2 regions of the Micrococcus sp. 63XJN7_6_ISO-PGPR-S23-444 genome follow, and region 1 is predicted to be linked to the other one. Evidence: predicted binding sites of a transcription regulator. Region 1 holds the regulator's gene; the other holds the start of a gene.
What was found. The regulator HrcA, encoded in region 1, represses chaperone genes, less so after heat shock. The targets are predictions, from matches to a motif close to TTNGCACTCGNNNNNNNCGAGTGCNAA.
Positions count from the first base shown of each region.

Region 2: the regulator HrcA is predicted to act here: its motif matches at 2,790-2,816, upstream of groL (chaperonin GroEL).

Region 1 is NZ_CM176516.1:1,257,683-1,262,814, forward strand. Features, by position in the region: gene AC3RJ9_RS05835 (16S rRNA (uracil(1498)-N(3))-methyltransferase) at 60-821, opposite strand; gene dnaJ (molecular chaperone DnaJ) at 818-1,951, opposite strand; gene hrcA (heat-inducible transcriptional repressor HrcA) at 2,027-3,040, opposite strand; gene AC3RJ9_RS05850 (DUF3097 family protein) at 3,211-4,071, shown strand; gene AC3RJ9_RS05855 (DUF4870 domain-containing protein) at 4,166-4,585, shown strand; gene hemW (radical SAM family heme chaperone HemW) at 4,601-5,132, opposite strand, start outside.
Region 2 is NZ_CM176516.1:375,815-380,946, forward strand. Features, by position in the region: gene AC3RJ9_RS01720 (threonine/serine exporter family protein) at 1-555, shown strand, start outside; gene AC3RJ9_RS01725 (uracil-DNA glycosylase) at 569-1,246, opposite strand; gene AC3RJ9_RS01730 (DUF3263 domain-containing protein) at 1,283-1,627, shown strand; gene AC3RJ9_RS01735 (LytR C-terminal domain-containing protein) at 1,631-2,629, shown strand; gene groL (chaperonin GroEL) at 2,950-4,581, shown strand; gene AC3RJ9_RS01745 (DUF4031 domain-containing protein) at 4,692-5,132, opposite strand, start outside.

The sequences.
Region 1 (5,132 bases):
GGTCGTGGGGGCGGGACGTCCCGTCCAGTCTAGGCGTCGGCGCGTCGTCCTGCCGGGGCTCACCAGCGGCCGAGCCGGTGCTGGAGCACGGCGAGGGCGGCGGGGCCGGCCGTGGAGGCGCGCAGCACGTGCGGGCCGAGCCGCACCGGCACGGCCCCCGCGGCCACGCAGGCCTCGAGCTCGGCCGGGCCGATCCCGCCCTCGGGGCCCACGACGACGGCGATCTCGGCGGCCGCGGAGAGCCGCTCCGCGGGCACCGCGGACACCCCGTGCTCCGCGTCCTCGTGCAGCACGAGGACGAGCCGGCCGCCGTCGTCGTCCCGGACCAGCCCGGCGACCGCCGTCCCGGAGACGTGGTCCCGGACCGCGGGCACCCGGGCGCGACGCGCCTGCTTGGCGGCCGCGCGGGCCGTGTCCGCCCACTTCTGGCGGGCCTTGGCGGCCTTGGGACCCTTCCAGCGGACGATCGAGCGCTCGGCCTCCCAGGGCACCACGGCGTCCACGCCGAGCTCGACGGCGGCCTGGACCGCCATGAGATCCCGGTCGCCCTTGGCGAGGGCCTGGACGAGCACGAGCGCCGGGGTGGGCGCCGGCTCCTCCGCCACCGTGTCCAGCCGCACGGTCACCGCGTCCGGGGCGGCCGCGAGCACGGTGCCGTGGCCGAGCGTGCCCGACCCGTCGGCCAGGAGCACGGCCTCCCCGGGGGCCAGGCGCATGGCCGCGGCGGCGTGCCGGGCCTCGGTACCGCCGAAGACGACCTCCGCGCCCGCGCTCGCGCCGGCCAGGGCGCCCGGCTCGAGGTGGAACAGGGGGGCGGTCACAGGTTCCTCAGGTTCTCCCGCAGCCGGGCGAACATGCCCTTGGCCTGGGGCGCGCCGTGCACGACCTCCTCGCCGCGCACCTCGGCCAGGCGCTCCAGGAGCTGGCGCTGCTCGTCGTCCAGATCGGTGGGCGTGGTGACCACCACGTCCACCTTGAGGTCGCCGCGGCCCTGCCCGCGCAGGCGGCCGACGCCCAGGCCGTGGAGGACCTCGACGTGGCCGGACTGCACGCCCGGGTCCAGGCTGACGGACTGCTTGCCGTCCAGGGTGTCCAGCGTGACGGTGGTGCCCAGGGCCGCGGCGGCCATGGGGACGGTCACGGTGGTGGCCAGGTGGTCGCCCTCGCGGCGGAAGGTCTCGTCCGGGCGGACCGCGATCTCCACGTAGAGGTCCCCGTTCGGGCCGCCGCCCGGGCCGGCCTCGCCGCGGCCGGCGAGGTGGATGCGGGTGCCGTCGTCCACGCCCGCGGGGATGCGCAGGGTCAGCGGCGTCCGGGTGCGGACGCGGCCCTGCCCGTCGCACTCGTGGCAGGGCGTCGGGATGACGGTGCCGAACCCCTGGCAGGCGGGGCAGGCCTCGGTGGCCATGACGGTGCCCAGCAGCGACCGCACGGGGCGCTGGATCATGCCGTGGCCGTGGCAGGTCTGGCAGGTCTCCGGCTGGGTGCCGGGCTCGCAGCACGAGCCCTCGCACCGATCGCAGCGCACGGCCGTGTCCAGCTCGATCGTCTGCTCGCCGCCGAAGACGGCGTCGCGCAGGTCGATCCGCGCGGTCACCAGGGCGTCCTGGCCGCGGCGGGCGCGGCTGGCGGGGCCGCCGCGGCCGCCCTGGCCGGCGGCGTTCATGAAGGTCTCGAAGATGTCGGCGAAGCCCCCGAAGCCGCCCGCCCCGCCGAAGCCGCCCGGGAAGCCGGCCTGGCCGTTCTCGTTGCCCGTCGTGTCGTAGGCCCGGCGCCGGCCCTCGTCCGAGAGCACCTCGTAGGCGTGGGAGATGCGCTTGAACTGCTCGGCCGCCTCCGGGTCGGGGTTGACGTCCGGGTGGTGGGTGCGCGCGAGCTTGCGGTAGGCGCGGCGGATCTCCTCGGTGCTGGCGTCACGGCTGACGCCGAGCGTCTCGTAGTGGTCGGTCACGGTGGGGATTCCTCTCGGGGAGAGCGGGACGTGGGGCGATGCGGGACGGGGCCCGCCAGGACACGCGGAGGCGCGTCAGGTGGTCAGGATGCGGGAGAGATAGCGGGCGATCGCCCGGACGGCGGCCATGGTGCCCGGGTAGTCCATCCGGGTCGGACCGATGACGCCGACCTTCGCCACGGCGCCGGGGCCGTAGGCGGCCGCGACCACCGAGGTGTCCGCGAGCGATCCGGCGTTCTCGGAGCCGATCCGCACGGACACCCCGTGGGCGTCCTGCTCCATCTCCGTGAGCAGGCGCAGCAGCACCACCTGCTCCTCGAGCGCCTCCAGGATCGGCCCGATGGACGCGCCGAAGTCCCCCGGGGAGCGGGCCAGGTTGGCGGTGCCGGCCAGCACGATGCGGTCCTGCCGGCCGGCCTCGAGCAGGTCGTGGACGGCCGCGGCCACGAGGGCGGCGGACTGCCGGTGCTCCGGGCGGACCCGGGTGACGACGTCGTCCACCACGGTGGCCGCCTGCACCGGACCGAGCCCCAGCAGGGCGTCCAGCAGGAGGCCGCGGAGCACGGACAGCTCCGCCTCGTCGACCGGACGGTCCAGCACGGCGTGCCGCTGGTCCACCCGTCCCGTGGACAGGATGAGGACCACGAGCACGCGCGTGGGCGCGAGGGAGACCAGTTCGAGGTGGCGGATCGTGGAGCCGTCCTCGTGGGGGAACTGCGCGACGGCGACCTGCTGGGTCAGCTGGGCCAGGAGGCGCACCGTGGACTCCATCATGTGCTCGGTGTCCGTCTCCGGGTCCAGCAGGGTCCGCACGGCCCGGCGCTCGGCCGGGGACAGCGGCTTCACCTCGGAGAGGCGGTCGACGAACACGCGGTAGCCCTTGTCCGTGGGGACGCGCCCGGCGGAGGTGTGCGGGGCCACGATGAGGCCCTCCTCCTCGAGCGCAGCCATGTCGTTGCGCACGGTCGCGGAGGACACGCCCAGGGCGTGCCGTTCCACGAGCGCCTTGGAGCCCACGGGCTCGCGCAGCGCCACGTAGTCCTCCACGATCGCCTGGAGCACCTGCAGGCGGCGGGGCTGCTCCGACATCTCGGTCCTCCTCTGGTCCGTCGGGATCCGGGGCGACCCCGGAGGTGCCCCTGGCTGGCACTCCGGCGGGTCAAGTGCCAATGCTACCGTCCGACCCGGGGGACGACCCGACCGGCCCGCACGGCTTCGCTCACGGTGATCGCCCGCCCCCGTTGCTACCGTGCTCTCCCATGGACTGGAGCAGCTGGGGCCCCGCGGGCCACGACGACCTGACGCGCCGCCCCGCCCGGACCGTCCCCGATGTGCCCGCCACCCCCGGCACGGTGGTCGAGGACGTGGCCTCCGGGTTCACCGGGGCCGTGATCGGCATCGAGCGCTCCGGCGGCGTGCACGTGGTGGTCCTGGAGGACCGCCGCGGCGTGCGCCGCGGCTTCCCCCTCGGCGGCGGCTTCTGGATCGACGGCGAGCCCGTGACCCTGGTCCCCCCGACCGCCGCGGCCCCGGCGGCGCCGGCCCGCACCGCCTCCGGCTCGCGACGGGTCGAGGGGGCGCGGGCCCGCACCGCCCGCGCCTCTCGCATCTGGGTGGAGGGCGTGCACGACGCCGAGCTGGTGGAGAAGGTGTGGGGCGAGGACCTGCGCCTCGAGGGCATCGTCGTGGAGCCCCTGCACGGCGTGGACGACCTCGCCGGGGCGATCCGTGCGTTCGCCCCCGGTCCGCGGCGCCGGCTCGGGATCCTCGTGGACCATCTCGTCACCGGGTCCAAGGAGGAGCGCCTCGCGGCCGAGGCCATGCGCGTGCCGGGGGCCGCGGGCAACGTGCTCATCCTCGGTCACCCCTACGTGGACGTCTGGCAGGTCATCAAGCCCTCCGTCCTCGGCATCCCCGCGTGGCCCGTCGTGCCGAAGGGGCAGGACTGGAAGACGGGGATCCTGCGGGGACTGGGCTGGCCGCACGGGAGCAAGGAGGCCACGGGGCTGGGGTGGAAGCGGCTGCTCTCCCACGTCACCACGTACGCGGACCTCGAGCCGTCCCTGCTGGGCCGCGTGGAGGAGCTCATCGACTTCCTCACCGCCGCACCCGAGCACTGATCTCGGCGCAGCCCCCGCCCGCCCGCGCTATGCTGGCCCATGCCCTGCGCCCGGTCCCCGGCGCGCGGGTCCCGCGATCCAGGAGGAGCCCCTCGTGAACACCCGCGCGCAGCCCGACGCCGGCCGCACCGGCCACGGCCCGCCCGCCTGGCTCGTCTCGGCCGGCGGCCGCGGCGCCCCGCTCACGGCGAAGCAGGACCGTGACCGCGCGGCGCTGGCCCACCTCAGTCTGGCGTTCGGCGTGCTCGGCCCGCTGGTCGTGTGGCTGCTCTACCGCGACCGCGGCCCGTTCACCTCGCAGGAGTCGCGCGAGGCCCTGAACTTCTCCGGGCCGCCCACGCTCATCACGCTCCTGTTCTTCTTCCTGTCCCTGCTGCCGGTGGTCGGCCCGATCTTCGCGATCCTCGGCGCGCTCACGTGGGCCGCCATGGCGGTCTACGGCGTGATGGGCGCCTCGCACGTGTCCAAGGGCCGTCCGTTCCGGTACCCGTTCAACCTGCGCATCCTGCGCTGACCCGGGGCCGGCCGGTCAGAAGCCGGCCAGCGCCCGGACGATCGCGTCGTTGCGCAGCCGCCCCTCGAGCGTGGGGATGATGCGCCCGTCGACGGCGGCACGCCCGTCCAGCAGGCCCGCGGCGATGAGTTCGGCGATCGCCCCGCGGATCCGCGCGGCCTCCCCCGGCGTCTCCGAGACGAGCTCCGCGGTCGGGAGCCCGTCCACCGTGCGCACCGCGAGCATGATGCGCTCGAGTCGCCGCGCGTCGGCGTCGGGCCGCTCGCGGCCGACGGCGGGGGTGACCCCCGTGGCCAGCCGTTGCGCGTAGGCGGCGGGGTGCTTGGCGTTCCAGAACCGGACGCCGGCGAGGTGCGAGTGCGCTCCCGGGCCGATCCCCCACCAGTCCTGGTCCTCCCAGTACGCCACGTTGTGCCGCGCGCGGTGGACCCCGGAGCCCTGCGGGTCGCGCGCCCAGTTGGACACCTCGTACCAGCGGTAGCCGGCGGCGCCGAGCAGCTCCTCGGCGAGCAGGTACTTGTCCGCCTGGTCGTCGGGGTCCACGTCC
Region 2 (5,132 bases), 880 kb from region 1:
GGGATCATGATCGCCGTGGGCATCGGGGATCTCCTGGGATTCGAACAGCTGGACCTGGCCGAGGCGGGGACGCTGAGCTATCCGCCGCTGCTGCTGCTGGGCCTCGTGATGGCCGCGGGCATGGCGGACGCGGTGGTGGAGCAGTCGCGGTGGCCCCAGATCCTGGCCTGCGGTCTCGTGTCCGGGGCCGGCTTCGGCGCGTACCTGGCGGCGCAGCAGATCGGGGTCAGCGACCGGCTGGTGCCCGCGGTCGCCGCGGCGGCGGTCGGGTTCCTCGGCCGCCTGGTGGCCCAGCGGCTCGCAGCCCCGGCGCTCGTGATCGTCCTGCCGTCCATGCTGTTCCTGCTTCCCGGACTCACCATGTTCCGGTCCGTCTACGGGTTCACCGTGGAGACCGGGGCCACGCTGCTGGGCGTCGAGGGACTGTTCAACGCCGCGGTCATCGTCGTGGCGATCGCGGCCGGCGTCGCCTTCGGCAACACCCTGGTCAAGCCGATCACCGACCGGATGGGCACGCTGCTGCCCACCGAACTCGTGATGCACCAGCGCCGCTGACCGGCGGCTCGGCTCAGTCGGGCAGGCGCCAGTCCACCGGCGCCGCGCCGGCCGCCTCGAGGAGCCGGTTCACCCGGCTGAAGGGCCGGGAGCCGAAGAACCCGCGGTGGGCGCTCAGGGGAGAGGGATGCGGGGACTCCACGACGCCGGCCCCCGCCGCCGCCAGCAGCGGCGCCATGCGCCGCGCGTCGGCTCCCCACAGCAGCCCCACGAGCGGGGTGCCGCGCGCGCAGAGGGCCCGCACCGCGGCCTCCGTGATCTGCTCCCAGCCGAGGCCGCGGTGGCTGCCGGGTGCGCCGGCCCGCACGCTGAGGGCGCGGTTCAGCAGCAGCACGCCCTGGTCCGTCCACGCGGAGAGGTCGCCGTGGGCGGGCGGGGTGATGCCGAGGTCGTCGTGCAGCTCCCGGTGGATGTTGGCCAGGGAGCGGGGCAGCGGCCGCACGTGGCGGTCCACCGCGAAGCTCAGGCCGATCGGATGGCCCGGCGTCGGGTAGGGGTCCTGGCCCAGCACGAGGACGCGGACGTCCGCGAACGGCTGACGGAACGCCCGCAGGATGTGCTCCGGCGCCGGCAGCACCTGCTCTCCGGCCGCCCGGCGGGCACGCAGGGCCTCGCCGACCTGCTCGAACGCGGCGGCCTGCGGGGCGAGGGCCGCCTCCCAGCCCGGATCCAGGGGCGCGATGAACTCCATGCCCCGAGAGTAGACCGGGTGGGTACAGTGGCCGCCATGTCCCACCCCACGCCCGTCTCGCCCGATCCGGCCCCGGACGAGGGTGCCCGCGCGCGGGCGCGACGGGACGAGCTGACGGACCTGGAGCGTGCGGTCCTGGACCTGGAGGCCGCCACCTGGCGGTACGGCGGGGCCAAGGACCACGCCGTCCGAGAGCGTCTGGGGCTGCCTCCGACCGCCTATTATCAGGTGTTGAACGGATTGCTGGACCGTGAGGCCGCCCTGGCCTACCGACCCCTGCTGGTCACGCGGCTGCTGCGCAAGCGCGGCACCCGCAGCCGGGCCCGGAGGGGACCCGCGGATCCGGCGCCGTCCACGCCCGCTTCCCGCCAGGAGAACTGACCCATGGCCTACCAGCCCGACCGCTTCGACGAGGTCCCCGAGTACACGGACCAGCGCGGCGCGCACCGCGAGTCCTTCGCCGCTGCCGGCGCGACCGCCGCGGGCGGGGGTCGCCGCCTGAGCCCGCTGCTCTGGGTGGCCGGCCTCGTCCTGCTCGCCGGCCTGTTCGTGGGCGTCGTCCTGCCGTGGCTCACCGGCGACCGCTCCGAGCCCGTCGCCGCCGAGAGCTCGACGACGGCCCCGGCGGTCGAGCCGTCGCCGTCGACGTCGACGTCGGCGTCGTCCGAGTCCTCCTCGGCGTCCTCCGCGTCGGCGTCGACTGCATCCGCGACCGAGTCCGCCACCCCGTCCGAGGACACGGCGGAGGCGTCCCGTTCCGCGGCTGCGGCCGCGGCTGAGTCCTCGCGGGTGGCGCAGGAGGCGGCCGCCGCAGAAGCCGCCGAGTCGTCCCGGGCCGCCGAGTCGTCCCGTGCCGCCGCGGAGGCCGCTGAGTCGTCCCGTGCCGCCGCCGAGGCACAGGCGGCGGAGGCCTCGCGTTCCGAGGCCGCCGCGCAGTCCGCAGAGGCGTCCCGGTCGGCGGCGGCCGTCCAGGCGGCGGAGTCCTCGCGCGCCGCCGCGTCCCGTTCGGCCGCCGCGGCGGAGGCCTCGCGCTCGCAGTCCGCGGCCGCGTCGAGCTCCCGTGCGGCCGCGCAGTCTGCGGCCGCGTCGAGCTCTCGTGCGGCCGCGCAGTCCGCGGCCGTGCGCGGCACCCACGTCACCGTGTACAACGCGACCCGCTCCCAGGGCCTCGCCGCCTCCTACGCGCAGCGGCTCACGAGCGCCGGCTACACCTCGGTGGACGCGAAGAACTGGAGCGGCTACGGCATCCAGTCCTCCACCGTCCTGTACAACGGCTCGGCCAACAAGGCCGCCGCCGAGGCGGTCGGCAAGGAGCTCGGCTTCCCGGTCATGCAGACCCCGAACCTGCAGGTGAACGGCGTCGCGGTGGTCGTCACCGGCTGACCCGCCCGCCGTGCGGCCGTGCCGGACGCGCACCCTTCCCGGCCCCCCGGCGGGGCGCCTCCCGAGGCGTTCTGCCGGGGGCCGTCCGCCGTCCGCGGAAGAGCGGGCTCCCGCACCGCGGACCCTTTGCACTCTCCCGGTGCGAGTGCTCATAATGGGGTTAGCACTCCGAAGGCGCGACTGCCAGCCGTACCCCGGTCGGTCCGGCGCCGTGGAGGAGGACCTGTCCACCGATGAGGCCCCCAGGGGCCGTCCGTCGCGGGCATCGGCGCGGGTCAGCCACCAGAAGTAGGAAGCCGACGTCCAGAAAGGACCTGCACATGGCCAAGACCATCGCATTCGACGAAGAGGCCCGCCGCGGCCTGGAGAAGGGCCTGAACACCCTGGCCGACGCCGTGAAGGTGACCCTCGGCCCCCGCGGCCGCAACGTGGTGCTGGAGAAGAAGTGGGGCGCCCCCACCATCACCAACGACGGCGTCTCCATCGCCAAGGAGATCGAGCTCGAGGACCCGTACGAGAAGATCGGCGCGGAGCTCGTCAAGGAGGTCGCCAAGAAGACCGACGACGTCGCCGGCGACGGCACCACCACCGCCACCGTGCTGGCCCAGGCGCTGGTCCGCGAGGGCCTGCGCAACGTGGCCGCGGGCGCCGACCCGCTGTCCCTGAAGCGCGGCATCGAGAAGGCCGTGGAGGCCGTCACCTCCGAGCTGCTCTCCGCCTCCCGCGAGATCGAGACCAAGGACCAGATCGCGGCCACCGCCTCGATCTCCGCCGCGGACAAGCAGATCGGCTCCCTCATCGCCGAGGCCCTGGACAAGGTCGGCAAGGAGGGCGTCATCACCGTCGAGGAGTCCAACACCTTCGGCCTCGAGCTCGAGCTCACCGAGGGCATGCGCTTCGACAAGGGCTACATCTCCGGTTACTTCGTGACCGACGCGGACCGCCAGGAGGCCGTCCTCGAGGATCCCTACATCCTCATCGTCAACTCGAAGATCTCCTCCGTGAAGGACATGGTGGCGATCCTCGAGAAGGTCATGCAGTCGGGCAAGCCGCTGCTGATCATCGCCGAAGACGTCGAGGGCGAGGCCCTGGCCACCCTCGTGGTCAACAAGATCCGCGGCACCTTCAAGTCCGTGGCCGTGAAGGCCCCGGGCTTCGGTGACCGCCGCAAGGCCATGCTCGCCGACATCGCCATCCTCACCGGCGGCCAGGTCATCTCCTCCGAGGTGGGCCTGTCCCTGGAGAACGCGACCCTCGACCTGCTGGGCACCGCCCGCAAGGTGGTCGTCACCAAGGACGAGACCACCATCGTGGAGGGTGGCGGCGACGCCGAGCAGATCGCCGGCCGCGTGGCCCAGATCCGCTCCGAGATCGAGAACACCGACTCGGACTACGATCGCGAGAAGCTGCAGGAGCGCCTCGCCAAGCTGGCCGGCGGCGTGGCCGTCATCAAGGCCGGCGCGGCCACCGAGGTGGAGCTCAAGGAGCGTAAGCACCGCATCGAGGACGCCGTGCGCAACGCCAAGGCCGCCGTGGAGGAGGGCATCGTCGCCGGCGGCGGCGTGGCCCTGATCCAGGCCGGCGCCAAGGCGTTCGGCGGCCTGCAGCTCGAGGGCGACGAGGCCACCGGCGCGAACATCGTGAAGGTCGCCATCGAGGCCCCGCTGAAGCAGATCGCCTTCAACGCCGGCCTGGAGCCCGGCGTCGTGGCGGACAAGGTCAAGACCCTCGACGACGGTCACGGCCTGAACGCCGCCACCGGCGAGTACGAGGACCTGCTGGCCGCCGGCATCAACGACCCGGTGAAGGTGACCCGCTCGGCCCTGCAGAACGCCGCGTCCATCGCGGGCCTGTTCCTGACCACCGAGGCCGTCGTCGCGGACAAGCCCGAGAAGGCCGCCGCCGGCGCCGAGGGCATGGACCCGATGGGCGGCATGGGCGGCATGATGTGATCAGCCGCTGAGCCGGCCCGGCCCGTTCGGGCGCCCAGCCAGCGAGGCCCGTCTCCCCGTCCGGGGAGGCGGGCCTCGCCGCGTCCGGGGCCGGCACCGGGGCGCCCCGCTCAGGCCGACAGCGCGGCTCGTTCCGCCGCCAGGTTGCGGCGGGCGGCGGCCTCCCACCGTGCTCGGCCGGGCGCGGTCCGATACAGCGGCCCGGCGTCCAGCAGGGCGTCCAGCACCGCGCCGCGACCGCGGGCCCAGTCCGCGTCGCACACGTGCGCGTAGTCCCGCCGCACCGCGGCCACGTAGCGGGCGTAGGCCTCGGGGGAGCGGCCGAGGACCTCGAGGTCCGCGTCCGAGAGCACCGCCCCGGCCGCGTCGTGCGGGGCGGGGTCGTGGGCGGCGGTGAGCAGCACGAGGCGTGCCACCTCGTCGACGACGTCGGCCGGCACGGCCAGCCGCGGATCGGTGAGCACGTCCCGGGCCAGGGCGGCCGAGTCCGCCTCGTCCTGGCCGGCGGGCGCGGTGGGGTCCCCGGCGTAGACGGCGTCGTGGAACCACGC